DNA from 2 places in the Amycolatopsis sp. NPDC051106 genome. Region 2 is predicted to be linked to the other one. Evidence: riboswitches for the same ligand, from Rfam matches in the RefSeq annotation. Region 2 holds a riboswitch; the other holds the start of a gene.
The links. Region 2 has a riboswitch for S-adenosylmethionine ahead of AB0M83_RS01775 (aminotransferase class V-fold PLP-dependent enzyme). Riboswitches for the same ligand answer to the same signal wherever they lie in the genome.

Region 1 (7,347 bases), on a different contig from region 2:
ATCGCGTAGCCGATCTGGCTGTGCTCCACCCAGTTCTGGTGCATGCCGAACGTGGTCCGGACGCCGGTCGCGACCAGGACGACAGCGCCGAGCGCGGCGATGACGACCGAGTCGAGGTGGGCGGTGGCCGCCACCGGGATCGCGGCCGAGCCGGTGAGGGCGACGACTTCCACGACGCCGTACCGCAGCCGGTCTCGCCGGGCGCCCTTCTTGTACCACCGCCACTTCGCGACGACCGTCATCGGCAAGGCTTGGCCGTCGCGTTCGGCGGTGACCATCCAATGCTTGCCGAGATTCCGCATTCCGAACCTCCCGGACCGAGCCGACACCTGGCGGGTGCCGACCTTATCGGCACAGGGGAGACGCGAAAGGAGGTACTCGCCGGGGCGAGCCGCGCGGCCCGCCCCGCCGCTGAAGCCGGGGCGGGCGGAACCCGCCCCGGCCGGACGTCAGTAGCCGAGCGCCTCGTTCACGGCCTTGGCCGACGGCGGCACGGTCGCCTTCGGGCCGATGTGGTTCTCGACCGCGTCGAGGGTCTTGAGGCCGTCGCCGGTGATCAGGAGCACCGTCTCGGCGTCCGGGTCCAGCTTGCCGGTCTCGACCAGCTTCTTCGCCGTCGCGACGGTGACCCCGCCCGCGGTCTCGGTGAAGATGCCTTCGGTGCGGGCCAGCAGCCGGATGCCTTCGACGACCTCTTCGTCGGTGACGTCCTCGATCGCGCCGCCGGTGCGGTTGACGATGTCGAGCACGTAGGGGCCGTCGGCCGGGTTGCCGATCGCCAGCGATTTGGCGATCGTGTCCGGCTTCACCGGCTGGACCACGTCCAGGCCGGCGCGGAACGCGGCCGAGACCGGCGAGCAGCCGGTGGCCTGGGCGCCGAACACCTTGTACGGGCTGGCGTCCACGAGACCGAGCTGGCCCAGCTCGCGGAAACCCTTGTCCACCTTGGTCAGCTGCGAACCGGAGGCGATCGGCACGACGATCTGCGGCGGGATGCGCCAGCCCAGCTGCTCGGCGACCTCGAAGGCCAGCGTCTTCGAGCCTTCCGAGTAGTACGGCCGGACGTTCACGTTCACGAACGCCCACTTCGGGTGCTCACCGGCGAGCTCGGTGGCGAGGCGGTTGACGTCGTCGTAGTTGCCGTCGACGGCGATGAGGTCGCCGTCGTAGACCGCGGTGGTGAGGATCTTGGCGCGCTCGAGGGTCTTCGGGATCAGCACGACCGACCGCCAGCCCGCGCGGGCCGCGGCGGCGGCCGTCGCGTTGGCCAGGTTGCCGGTCGACGGACAGGCGAGCACTTCGAACCCGAACTCGCGGGCCGCGGCCAGCGCGACGGCGACGACGCGGTCCTTGAACGAGTGCGTCGGGTTGCCGGTGTCGTCCTTGACCCAGAGGCGCTTGAGGCCGAGCTCCTTGGCGAGGCGGTCGGCGCGGATGAGCCGGGTCGCGCCGGGCTCGGTGTTCGGGATCTCTTCGACGTTGGACGGCACCGGGAGGAGCTTCTTGTAGCGCCAGATGTTCTTGGGGCCGGCCTCGATGTCTTCACGGCGGACGCGGCCGAAGTCGTAGGCGACCTCGAGCGGCGAGAAGTCCTCGGCGGAGACGAACTCCGGGGCGAGCGGCTGCCGGTGGCCCTCTTCCTTCGACACCAGTTCGACGGCCGGACCGAGATCCGGGGTCTTCGTGGTGGAGGTCGTTCCGAGGGTGGCGGTCATCGCGAGGTTCCTTTCCTCATCTGCCCCGCCGAAGCGGGCCGGAATTGGCACCGTGGTCGTCAGCTACCCCGCGATCGCGGGATGACAGGCTGTACGCCGGTTGCCGGGGCTTCGTCGGGCCGTTCCCTCTGCCCCTCTGGATGAGCGGTATTCAGTTGTCGGCGCGCGCCGTTCAGCGCGCCGCCTCGCTGACACCGTACGACATGGCGCTCGCGCCGTGCCATGCCGGCCGCTCGACATCACCGGAGCGGGCGCACGGCACCGCGAGTGAGAGGATTCCCCCGTGACCGTCCAAGCCACCGCCCCGGCCCCGCTGCACCTGGTCCTGGGTGAGGAAGAACTGCTGATCGAGCGCGCCGTCCGCGAGGCGCTCACCGCGTCCCGCGCGATCGACGCCACGGCCGAGCTGACCCGGGTCCGGGTGTCGGATCTCACAGCCCCCGAGCTGGCCGAACTCGTCAGCCCGTCGCTGTTCAGCGAAGGTCGCGTGATCGTCCTGGAGTCGGCGCAGGACATCTCGCAGGAGCTGGCCGACGCCGTGGCGTCCTACCTGAAGGACCCGGCGGACGGGATCGTCCTGGTCGTCGTGCACACCGGCGGTGGCCGCAGCAAGGCGGGCAAGACGCTGCCGGCGGTGCTGAAGAAGGCCGGCGCCGAAATCACCGAGTGCCCGAAGCTGACCAAGCCCGCCGAGCGGGAGCAATTCATCCGCCACGAGGTGCGCCGGGTGGGCGGCAAGATCGACGCGGCCGGGGTTGCCGCGCTCCTCGAGGCCGTGGGCTCCGACCTGCGGGAACTCTCCTCGGCGGCGACGCAGCTGGTGGCGGACGCCGGCGGGACCGTCGACGCGGACGCGGTCCACCGCTACCACCGCGGCCGGGCCGACGTCACCGGGTTCGCGGTGGCGGAGAAGGCGGTCAGCGGCGACCGCTCGGCGGCGCTGGAGTCGCTGCGCTGGGCGATGCAGCTGGGCGTCCCGCACGTGTTGGTCGCGGACGCACTGGCCGACGCGGTCCGCACGATCGCCCGGGTCTCGGGCGCGGGCCGGGGCAACCCGAACCAGCTGGCGGGCGAGCTGGGCATGCCGCCGTGGAAGATCCGCAAGGCGCAGGGCCAGGTCCGGGGCTGGAACCAGGACGGCCTGGCGACGGCGATGCGCGTGGTGGCGAGGCTGAACGCCGAGGTCAAGGGTGTGGCGGCGGACCCGGGTTACGCACTGGAGCGCGCGGTCCTCCAGGTGGCGGCCGCCAAGGGCGAACGCTGAGGTCCGTGCTGCCGCCGGCGAGGACCTTGCGGTTCCTGCCCCGAGGGCGACCGCCGATCTCGGCGAGTTCTCCGCCGGAGCCGGCGACAGCCGCGAACGGCCGCCCCGGAACATGAAGAAAGCCCCGGCCGAAGCCGGGGCTTTCCCAGAAATCAACCAGCTCAGAGCGCGTTGACGCGCTTCGCCAGCGCCGACTTCTTGTTGGCGGCCTGGTTGGCGTGGATGACGCCCTTCGAGACGGCCTTGTCCAGCTTCTGGGCGGCGTCGCGCTGCAGCTCGGCGGCCTTGGCCTTGTCGCCGGCCTCGGCGGCCTCGCGGACCTTGCGGATCGCGGTCTTCACCGAGGACCGGATCGCCTGGTTGCGCTGACGCGCCTTCTCGTTCGTCGTGATGCGCTTGATCTGCGACTTGATGTTGGCCATAGGGCAACTCCTGTTTCACTCGGTGAGATTCGCCGCCGCGCTGAATTGGCCCCACTCGCGAAGAGCGGGCTTCCTCCATGACGGAATGCCGCACGGGCAGCGAGCGACAACTCTAACAGCCCAGCTCGGACGGCCCGCGACCGCGTCCGGCGAACACCGATCACCAGGGGTACGGTCGACAACGGTAGTGCCTAGGGTTCCGTCGCCGGTCCGCGCACCTCGCTCTCCACAACCAGGACCGGCGGGTCTGGTCCGAGCGGCACCATCGGCGGGTCCGGGTGGCCTGCCGTTCATCTGACGGGGCAAAAGCCTGGAGGACCCGGTTTTCGCGCGTGCGAAAACCCGTAAGGGGTCCCATGAACACCACCGCGCTGTCCTTCGTCCTCGTCGCCGCCGTCGTGCACGCCGCGTGGAACCTCGCCGCGAAGCGCATCTCCTCCGGGGGCACGCAGTTCGTCTGGCTCTACTACACGGTTTCCGCCGTCGTCCTGCTGCCCGTGACGGTCGTGCTGCTGGTCGTCGAGCCGGAACGTCCACAGTGGAGCTGGCTGCTGGCCGCCGCGGGCACGTCGGTGCTGCACGTCGCCTACGGCGTCGTCCTGCAGCGCGGGTACCGCGTCGGCGACCTCTCCGTCGTCTACCCCGTCGCGCGGGGCACCGGGCCGCTGCTGTCGGTGCTGGCGGCCGTCCTGGTGCTCGGCGAACGACCCGGTTGGCTGGGGCTGCTCGGCGCGTTCCTGGTGATCACCGGGGTGCTGGTGATCAGCACCGGCCGCACCGGCGCCGCGCACGACCCGGCCGCCGCGAAGGCACGGCGCGCGGGCATCTTCTACGGCCTCCTGACCGGCGCCACGATCGCCGGCTACACGCTCTGGGACGCGAACTCGGTGACCGGCATCGGCATGCCGCCGGTCGTCTACTTCGGCCTCGGGTCGGTGCTCCAGAGCGTCCTGCTCGTGCCCGGCGCGCTGGCCGGCCGCGACGAGGTGGCCCGGATCTGGCGCGAGCAGCGTCGTGAGGTGCTGATCGTCGCGCTGCTGTCGCCGCTGGCCTACATCCTCGTGCTGTTCGCCCTCACGATGGCGCCGGTCAGCCTGGTCGCGCCCGCCCGGGAGCTGAGCATCGTGCTCGGCGGGCTGGCCGCCTGGCTGGTGCTGGGCGAACGCGACGCCGTCCGGCGGCTGGCCGGCTCGGTGATCGTGCTGTCCGGAATCGCCGCGATTGCGGCCGCCTGAGCGCGTCCGGTAGGGATGGTCGGATGGAAGTCCTGAAGAGCCGGCTGCTGATCCGCCCGCGCGACGTCGGCGCCGCCACGGCGTTCTACCGCGACACCCTCGGCCTGGCCGTGGAGCGTGAGTTCCCCGGCGGCACCGTGTTCTTCCTCGGGCACGGCTCCCTGGAGGTCTCCGGCGCGGGGGAGACGGGCTCGTCGCCTGACCTGGTGCTCTGGCTGCAGGTCCGGGACCTGGCCGGCGTCATGGCCGAGCTGAAGGCGAAGGGCCTGGAGCCGGTGCGGGACGCCCAGCGCGAGCCCTGGGGCCTCGACGAGGCCTGGATCGCCGACCCGGACGGCACGCGCATCGTGCTGGTCGAGGTGCCCGAGGGCCACCCGATCCGCACGGACACCCGCTAGGCGGGCTTGACGGCGCGCAGCTGCGCGGCCAGCGCGGCGAAGCCGGGCGGGTCCCAGGTCCAGGTCTGCAGGTCGGCGAAGCCCGCGGCGGCGGCTTCGTCGGCCAGGACGTGCCTGCTCACGGGCAGCCACTTCTCGTGCGCGGACAGCAGCAGCCGCCCGCCGGGGCGCAGCACCCGGACCAGCTCGGCGAACCCGGCCGCGCGGTCGTCCCAGAGCATGACGTTGTTCACGGTCAGGACCACGTCGACGGACCCGTCGGGCTCGCCGGTGTGCGCCGCCGACCCCTCACGCAGCTCGACGCGGTCGCCGCAGCGCTCCTGGCAGAGCCCGAGCATCTCGGGCGAGGGGTCGACGCCGATGGTGCGCCCGGCCAGCCGCGCGGCGGCGTCCAGGCCGACGCCGGGGCCGGGCCCGACGACCAGGACGGTCTCGTCCGGCTCGATCTTCGCCAGGTCGACGACGCGGTGTTCGGTGGCGGCGTTGCCGCGCGCCATCACCCAGCCGCCGAGGCGGCCGAGGGGTCCGGAGGGGTGACCGAAGGCACGGTCGAGGACGCGGCCGAAGCCACCTGGATCCGGCTGGGGAGGGGGTGCCGGCTGGTGCGAAGTGCTCATACTTCGAGGGCACCACGGATCAGATCGGCTCGCATCGGGGATGACCCCCACCCGCACCCGGAGCGCCGTGGGAGCATAGAGGTGGCCATCCCCGACTTTCCGAGGACTCATTCGAGTGACAGCGCTCAACAAGTTCGCCGACACGACCTTCACGCCTCCGGAGCTCATCCGGAACTTCTGCATCATCGCGCACATCGACCACGGCAAGTCCACCCTGGCCGATCGCATGCTGCAGCTCACCGGCGTCGTGGAAGAGCGGGCCATGCGCGCTCAGTACCTCGACCGGATGGACATCGAACGCGAGCGCGGGATCACGATCAAGGCGCAGAACGTGCGCCTGCCCTGGCAGGTCGAGGGCAAGGACCACGTCCTGCACATGATCGACACCCCGGGCCACGTGGACTTCACCTACGAGGTGTCCCGGGCGCTGGAGGCGTGCGAAGGCGCGATCCTGCTGGTCGACGCGGCGCAGGGGATCGAGGCCCAGACGCTGGCCAACCTGTACCTCGCCCTCGAGAACAACCTCCAGATCATCCCGGTGCTCAACAAGATCGACCTGCCCTCGGCCGACCCCGACAAGTACGCGGGTGAGCTGGCCCACATCATCGGCTGCGAGCCGGACGACGTGCTGCGGGTCTCGGCCAAGACCGGCATCGGCGTCGGCGCGCTGCTCGACGAGGTCGTGAAGTCGGTCCCGGCGCCGGAGGGCGACGCCGACGCGCCGGCCCGCGCGATGATCTTCGACTCGGTGTACGACACCTACCGCGGCGTCGTCACCTACATCCGGGTCGTCGACGGCAAGATCACGCCGCGCGAGCGCATCAAGATGATGTCCACCGGCGCCACGCACGAGCTCCTCGAGGTCGGGATCATCTCGCCGGAGCCCAAGCCCAGCAAGGGGCTCGGCGTCGGCGAGGTGGGCTACCTGATCACCGGCGTGAAGGACGTCCGGCAGTCGAAGGTCGGCGACACCGTGACGTCGGAGCGCAACGGCGCCAAGGACGCGCTGGCGGGCTACCGCGAACCGAAGCCGATGGTCTACTCCGGACTGTATCCGGTGGACGGTTCGGACTACCCCGAGCTGCGCGAGGCCCTGGACAAGCTGCAACTCAACGACGCCGCGCTCGACTACGAGCCGGAGACGTCGGTGGCGCTGGGCTTCGGCTTCCGCTGCGGCTTCCTCGGCCTGCTGCACCTGGAGATCACGCGCGACCGGCTCGAGCGCGAATTCGGCCTCGACTTGATCTCCACCGCGCCCAACGTGGTCTACGACGTCGTCTTGGACGACGGCAAGGAAATCCACGTCACCAACCCGTCGGACTGGCCCACCGGCAGCAAGATCGACAAGGTGCTGGAGCCGCTCAGCAAGGTCAGCGTCCTGGCGCCGTCGGAGTTCATCGGCACGATCATGGAGCTGTGCCAGAACAAGCGCGGCCAGCTGCTCGGCATGGACTACCTGTCCGAGGACCGGGTCGAGCTGCGCTACAACATGCCGCTGGGCGAAATCATCTTCGACTTCTTCGACACGCTGAAGTCGCGTACGCGCGGCTATGCGTCGCTGGACTACGAAGAGGCCGGCACGCAGGCGGCGGACCTGGTCAAGGTGGACATCCTGCTGCAGGGCGAGGGCGTGGACGCGTTCTCCGCGATCGTGCACAAGGACGACGCCTACAACTACGGCAACCGCATGGTGAAC
Region 2 (7,347 bases):
CTGCAGGTAGATCAGCCCGCCGAGGATCCGGAGCGGCTCCTTGCCCTCGAGGTTGGCGGCGACCAGGTTCTTCGTCACCAGGTCGATCGCCCAGAACACGACCGCGACGGCGAACACCCAGCCCACGCGGCGCTTCGGGAGCAGCGGCTTCGCGGGCTCTTCCGGCGTCTCCTGCACGGTCTCGGGCGCCACCTCGGCGGCAGCGTCGGTGTCGGGTTCGGAGTGGCTGGGCTCGGTGCTCACGGCTCCATTGTCCACGGCTGGTCAGGGGGTGTCGGCGGCAGTGTCGGCGGGGCCCCGCAGGAGGACCGCGAACGCGGCCCCGAACAGGACGCCCGCCGCCACGAGCGCCCCGGCCACCGGCGGCAGGAAGACCACGGTGACCAGCGCGAACACCCCCGCGACGGCGACGACGAACCGGCTGCGCTCGTATCCCGCGAGCAGCAGCAGCCCGAGCGTCGCCACCAGCGCGCCGCGCACGTCCGCGCCCAGCCGGAACTGCAGCGCCCCGACCAGGTCGAGCACCGGGATGGCGAGCAGGGCACCGAGGGTTCCGAGGACGAACCGGCCGGTGCGCGGCGGCGTCCCCGCGCGGCGCAGGTCCAGCCAGTACCAGCCGGCGACGGCGGCCACGACGCAGGCGAGCGCGACGAGCCAGCCGAGCGTCGCCGACGACCCGCGGTCGACCGAGACGGCGACGGCGAGGTCCCGGTAGCCGGACGGGAGACCCGTACCGCCGAAAGTGCTGGTGGCGAGCTCGTTCTCCCGGCTCATCGGCAGCGCGCGCAGGTCCGTGAAATACCCGGCCGGGAGGCTCTCCCCCGGAAGCAGCTCGGCGAGCACCATGATCAGCTGCGCGAACCCCAGCGCCGCCAACGGGAACCAGTACCGCCGCGAACTCCCCATCACCGCAGGGTATCGGGTGCCCAGCGCAGCAGTACCGCGAACGCCGCGGCGAGCAGGACGATCGCCGACAGCAGCACCCCCACGATGTCCGCCGAGAGCACCACCGCGATCACCGCGAAGACGAGCGCGGTGAGCAGCACGAGCCTGCTGCGCTCGTACGCGGCGAGCACCAGCAGACCGAGCGTGGCCAGCAGCGGACCCCGCAGCCCGTCGCCGAGGCGGAACTGCCACGACCCGACCAGGTCGAGCAGCGGGAGGGCGAGCAGCGCGCCCACCGTCCCGAGGACGAACCACCCGGTGCGGACGGGCCGCATGGCGGCCGCGTACCAGACCGCCGTGCCGGCCAGCACCACGCCGAGCGCGACCAGCCAGACCGGCCCGGTGGGCAGGCCCCGCCCGAGCGAAAAGAACGCGTCCTGGGTCAGCCACTGCGTGCGGCCGTACTCCGCGCCGGCCGAGGGCGCCGGCCCGAGGAGCAGGTTCGCGGACTCGTCTTCGGCGGGGCTCCGGCGCGAAACCAGCTGCACCGCGACCATGCCGATCTGCGCGGACCCCAGCAGCGCCAACGGAAACCAGGAACGTGACCCTCTCCCCATCGGCCCAGGCTAGCGCTCAGCAGAACGGCGGCAGCTCCCGCGGGTCGCCGACCGGGGCCCAGCGGCCGTCCACCTTCGTGTACCCCCAGCGGGCTCCGCGCGCGACGATCTGGCGCAATGCCAGTACGACGCGGTCGACGTGCTCTTCGGTGCTGCCCAGGCCGAGGCTGACGCGGATCGCCTGCTGTCCGTCGCCGCCGGCGATGCCGATCAGGCGCTTGGCCGCGATGTGCGCGCAGAACGCGCCGTCGCGGACGCCGATGCCGTACTCGGCCGACAGCACCGCCGCCACCCAGCCCGGGTCGAAGCCGTCGAGGATGAAGCTGAGCGTGCCGACGCGGTCGACCGGTGCGTCGAACAGCCGCAGCTCGGCGCAGCCCGGGATGCCCTCGAGTCCCTTGCGCAGCCGGGTGAGCAGGGCCTGCTCGTGCGCCACGACGGCGTCCCAGTTCTCGCTGAGCGTCTCGCACGCGACGCCGAGCGCGTACACGCCGACGGTGTTGGGCGAGCCGGCTTCGTGGCGCTCGGGGCCCGTGTTCCAGACGACCGCGTCCTCGGTGACGAGCTTGGTCGCGCCACCACCGGCGAGGTACGGCTTGGCGGCGCGCAGCCAGTCGGCGCGGCCGATCAGCGCACCCGCGCCGAAGGGCGCGTACAGCTTGTGGCCGGACAACGCGACGTAGTCGACGTCCAGCTCCTTGATCGAGATCCGGCGGTGCGGGGCGAGCTGGGCGGCGTCGAGCGCGATGCGGGCGCCGTGTTTGCGCGCCACAGCGGCGATCTCCGCCACCGGCAGGAGCTCACCGGTCACATTGGACGCTCCGGTGACGACCACCAGACGCGGCCCCTGCGGGGAATCCGCGAGTGCTTCGTCCACAGCGGACACTGCCGCGAGGCGGGTGCGCGGGGTCGGGATCCGCCGGACGTTCGGGCCCTGCCACGGCAGCAGCGCGGCGTGGTGCTCGGTGTCGAAGACGACCACCGTCGTGTGCCGGGGCAAGCTGCGGGCGAGCAGGGTGAAGGAGTCGGTGGTGTTGCGGGTGAAGACGACGGTGTCGGTGCGGCGGGCGCCGACGAAGCGGCGCAGGACGTCGCGAGTGCGCTCGTAAAGGCGGGTCGAGACCTGCGACGCGAAGCCCGCGCCGCGGTGGACGCTGGCGTACCAAGGCAGGAACTCGTCGACCTTCGTGCGGACGGCGTCGAGACAAGGGGCGCTCGCGGCGTGGTCGAGGTTGGCGTACCCGATGGTTTCGCCGGTCACGAGCGGGACCCGCAGTGCGGCACCGGCGACCGTCGGAATGCTCTGCGGGGCAAGGGTTTCGAGAGTGGCGGCGAAGTCGACCGGGGTGGTGGTCGTGCTGGTGCGGTCGATGGCGAGAGTCATCGGTGCCTCCTCGGCGGTCCGGGGGACCCCGGCGAGGGGCCCGCGCTTGCCCGTCGCACGGCGCGACCGGCCCGGTCTTCACCCGGGGCACCCCACCGCGGTAGGAGGGTTGCCGGCCAGCAAGCCGGGGCTTCGCGCTGGCACTCATGACCTGAGCTCGAAGGTAACCGAGAACGGCGCCGGCGGCCAACCCCCGCCTCACATTCTGAGACGCCGCTCACACACCGTGAGGGACTGGAGCTTCGCGCGGAAGCGGCCCGGCAGCCGCGTCACGGCGTGGTCGGCCACGTGGGTCGCCGTGCCGGTGTACTGCTCGGCTCCGGCGGTGAAGCGCCAGCCGCCGATGGTCTTCCCGTCGACCGGCTCGCCGCTGGCCGCCGCGACCGTCGTCGAGACTTCGGCGAACGACTTGCCGTCCCAGTTCGCCGCCGGGGCGTCCGGCAGGGTCCAGAGGGTGAAGTGCACGTGGGCGCCGGTGCTGCTGCCGCCGCACGGCAGCGCGTTGCCGGTCGAGCCGAGTTCGGCCCCGGCGTCGACGTGCTCACCGTCGGTGACCTTGATGGCCTCCATGTGGTAGTACCCGGTGCGCCGGCCACCGTCGTGGTCGATGGTCACCCAGTCCCCGCCCGCGCAGTGCGGACAGTAAGCCAAAAGAGGGAACAAAGGGAAGATCGTGTGAGATTCTTGCGGACAAGTACCGGACAACGGCACTCGCTAACGGCCCGACTCGCCCTTCCAGCGGGCCAGGCGGCCGGCCCGGTCCACCGCGCGGAGCCGGCGCTCGACGGTGTCGCGGACCCCGCTCGTCGTGACCACCAGCAGCTGGTCGTGCTCCTGGAGCCGACTGGTCTTCTGCGGTGTGAAGCCGGCGCCTTCGCGCACGACCAGGCTGACCGTCGCGCCGACCGGCAACCGCAGCTCGGACAGGTACACGCCGTGCAGCTTCGACCCGGGCTGGATGCGGACCTGCAGCAGTTCGGCGCCCAGCTCGTCCAGCGGCGCGGAGTCGACATCGATCTCGTGCGCCTCGGACTTCTTCGCGAGCCCCAGCCACCGCCCGAGCGGCCCCAGCGTCGCGCCCTGGAGCAGCGTCAGCACGATGACCAGCACGAACACCGCGTCGACCAGCCGTTGCGCGCCCGGCAGCCCCTGGGACAGCGGGATCATCGCGAGCACGATCGGCACCGCGCCGCGCAGCCCCGCCCACGACAGGAACGCCTGTTCCCGCCACGGCAGCCGGAACGGCAGCATCGCCAGCACGACCGAGATCGGCCGGGCCAGCAGCAGCACGACACCCCCCGCCACCAGGCCCGGCACCACCGCCTCGAGCACCCGGCTCGGCGAGGCGAACAGGCCGAGCAGCACGAACAGCCCGATCTGCGCCAGCCAGCCGAGCCCTTCGGCGAACGACAGCGTGTCCGAGCGGTGCGGCAGCCGCGAATTGCCGAGCACCAGCGCGGCGACGTAGGTGGCGAGCAGCCCGGACGCGTGCAGCAGCTGCCCGGACGAGTACGCCACGACGCACACCGCGACCGTGGCGAGCGGATAGAGCCCGGTCGCCGGCAGCGCGGCCCGGCGCAGCGCGATCCCGCCGAGCCAGCCGAACCCGAGCCCGATCGCCAGGCCCGCCCCGAGTTCGTAGACGACCAGCAGCGGCAGCGTCCAGTCCACAGTGGCGCCTTCGGCCAGCACGACGACGGCGATGTACGCCGGCGCGTCGTTGATGCCCGACTCGAGCTCCAGCGCTCCGGTGAGCCGTTTGCCGATCCCGGCCGAGCGCAGCACCGAGAACACCGCGGCCGCGTCAGTCGACGCGAGCACCGCGCCCCACAGCAGCGCGAACCGCCAGTCGAGGCCCAGCAGCCAGTGCAGGGCGGCGCCGGTCACCGCGACGCTCACCACGACGGACACAGTGGACAGTGCGATTCCGATGCCCAGCGCGGGTTTCACGGCCGACCAGCGGGTCGTCAGGCCGCCTTCGGCGAGGATCATGACGAGCGCGGCGAGGCCGAGTGACTGGGTCAGCTCGGGGTTGTCGAACCGGATGCCGAAGCCGGCTTCGCCCAGCAGCACGCCGATCGCCAGGTAGAGCAGCAGCGAAGGCAGGCCCAGCCGGATCGACACGCGCACGGCGAGCACGGAGGCGAGCAGCACGGCACCGCCGACGCCGAGCAGCACGGGAAGCTGGTCCATGCCGCCTCCCTCCGAGTGCCGTGGGCCCTCAGAATAGTGAAGCGACCGGGTTAACTCGTTCGTGTACCGCCGCCGCGCGGCGAAGGCGTGGTGTGTTAAGGCCCACCGAGCGCGGCGAGGTCGACACCGAGCGCGGCGAACGGCTTCTCCGCCGCCGGAAACACCTTCACCGCGCGATGCCCGTCACGGCCGACCCAGCCGGCGCTCACCGCTCGTTCGAGCAGCGCCGCGGGCACGGATCCCGCGAGGTGGTCGCGCCGCTCCGTCCAATCCAGACAGTCGCGCAGCGGCGACCGCCGCCCGGTCCCGATCGGCACGCCGAGCCCGGCCAGCACCTCGCGGCCGCGGCCGGTCAGCGCCAGCCCGCCGTCGGCGTCGATCAGGCCGGTGGCGAGCATGCCGTCGCGGAGGGCGACGCCGAGCACGCCGGCGAGGTGGTCGTAGCAGGTCCGGGCGAACCCGAGCCGCTTCACCCGGAGCGACGACTTCAGCCCGGTCACCAGCCGGTGCTCGGCGTGCTGGGCGAGGTGCTCGATCAGTTCGGCGACGCGCGGGTCGGCGATCCGGACGTAGCTGGCCCGGCCCTGCTTGACCCGGGCGACGAACCCGGCGTCGACCAGCCGGGTGACGTGCTCGCTGGCCGTGGAGAGCGCGATCCCGGCCGCCTTGGCCAGCTCGCCGACGGTCCACGCCCGCCCGTCCAGCAGGACGAGGCACATGGTGGCGCGGCTCGGATCGGCGAGCACCGCGGCGACCTCGGCGAGAGCGATCGTCTCCATGCGACCACGGTACGGCGGCCACCCTTCGCCCGCGGCCGAAGCGACGTACCCGGAGGGTCGGCTCACGTACCTGGACAGTCGGCTCGCGTACCTGGACAGTCGGCCAACGAGCCGACCCTCTGGGTACGCGAACCGACTCCCTGGGTACGCGAGCCGACCCTCCGGGTCAGAGGGCTTTGAGGAACTTCGCGGCCACGGCGACCGCCGGGCCCGAGTCGTTCGAGTCCTCCAGGAGCACCGCGAACGCCACGTTCCCGCGGTACCCGACGAACCAGCCGGTGGCGTCCGAGCCGTCGCCGAACTGGGCCGTGCCCGTCTTGCCGAACACCTCGCCCGCGCCCGCCGCACCGCGGCCCGTGCCGCTGGTGACCACGGCGCGCATCATCTTGCGCACCTGGCCGAGCGCCGACGCCGGCGGCGGCGAGTAGCCCTTGACGACCGTGGTCTCGAGGTCGTGCCACAGCCGCGGCGTGATCGCCTTGCCGGACGCGACCGTGGCGGCCATCAGCGCGCCGCCGAGGCAGCTGGCCTGGATCCGGCCCTGGCCGAACCCGTCCTCGACCTGCTCGTCCTTGCTCGCCGCGGGCTCGACCTTGCCCAGCTCGGTGTCGATCCCGGGGATCTCGTAGTCGGCGTTGAGGCCCAGCTCGTCGGCCGCCTTCTTCAGCCCGTCGGCCGGCAGGTCCAGCGCCAGCTGCCCGAACGTCGTGTTGCAGGAGCGCGCGAACGCCGTCTGCAGGTTCGTCGCGCCCAGTTCGAAGCCCTCGTTCTTGACCGTCCGCGTCCCGACGGTCGCGACGCCGGGGCAGTCGACCGGCGACCCCGCGTTCAAGCCGCTCTGCTGGATCGCCGCGACCGACGTCGCGATCTTGAACGACGAGCCCGGCTCGTACAGGCCGTGGAGCGCCTTCGGTGCGTTCCCGGCGGCCGCGTTCTGCGCGACGGCCAGGATGTCGCCCGAACCGGTGTCGAGCGCGACCATCATGGCCGAGCCCTTGAAGCCGTCCACCGCGGCCTGCGCGGACTTCTGCGCGGTCAGGCTCAGGCTCGACGTCAGCGTCTTCGCCTCGCCGTCCGCCTTCCCGAACAGCGTCTCCACGTTCTTGCCGCCGGTGTCGACCCGCTCGACGGCGAAGCCGCCCCCGGCCGCCGCCGTGACCTGCCCGCCGAGCGCCGAGCGCAGCAGCGGCGCCGGGTCGCCTTCGACCGCGCGCAGGCCGCCGGCCCCGCTGATCAGCAGCGGCTTGCCGTCGCGGTCGGCGACGGCCGTCGTGTCCTGCACGGCCGTGCTGACCACCAGCCGCTGGCCCGCCTCCAGCTTCGGGTGCAGCAGCGACGGCGCCCAGTGCACGAGCCACTTCCCGCCGGCCTGGGCCAGCTGGAACGGGACGTCGTAGGTCCAGACCTGGCCCGGCTTCAGCGTCCACGCGAGGCTGAACGTGCCGCCGGTCTGCGTCCCCCCGGCCGGGGTCGGCTGCAGGACGGTCAG

Region 1: it holds a riboswitch for S-adenosylmethionine, as region 2 does, so the genes downstream of both, thrC (threonine synthase) here and AB0M83_RS01775 (aminotransferase class V-fold PLP-dependent enzyme) in region 2, are expected to answer to the same signal.

What each region holds. Positions count from the first base shown of each region.
Region 1 covers NZ_JBFBBQ010000016.1:57,139-64,485, forward strand. The annotation lists gene AB0M83_RS15310 (DUF4231 domain-containing protein) at 1-302, opposite strand, end outside; gene thrC (threonine synthase) at 450-1,715, opposite strand; SAM riboswitch class I at 1,729-1,862, opposite strand; gene holA (DNA polymerase III subunit delta) at 1,999-2,979, shown strand; gene rpsT (30S ribosomal protein S20) at 3,141-3,401, opposite strand; gene AB0M83_RS15330 (DMT family transporter) at 3,758-4,636, shown strand; gene AB0M83_RS15335 (VOC family protein) at 4,660-5,034, shown strand; gene AB0M83_RS15340 (class I SAM-dependent methyltransferase) at 5,031-5,651, opposite strand; gene lepA (translation elongation factor 4) at 5,767-7,347, shown strand, end outside.
Region 2 covers NZ_JBFBBQ010000002.1:31,392-38,738, reverse strand. The annotation lists gene lspA (signal peptidase II) at 1-192, opposite strand, end outside; gene AB0M83_RS01785 (hypothetical protein) at 265-906, opposite strand; gene AB0M83_RS01780 (hypothetical protein) at 906-1,502, opposite strand; gene AB0M83_RS01775 (aminotransferase class V-fold PLP-dependent enzyme) at 1,519-2,886, opposite strand; SAM riboswitch class IV at 2,924-3,038, opposite strand; gene AB0M83_RS01770 (M23 family metallopeptidase) at 3,085-3,501, opposite strand; gene AB0M83_RS01765 (potassium/proton antiporter) at 3,601-5,079, opposite strand; gene AB0M83_RS01760 (metalloregulator ArsR/SmtB family transcription factor) at 5,175-5,858, opposite strand; gene AB0M83_RS01755 (penicillin-binding transpeptidase domain-containing protein) at 6,025-7,347, opposite strand, start outside.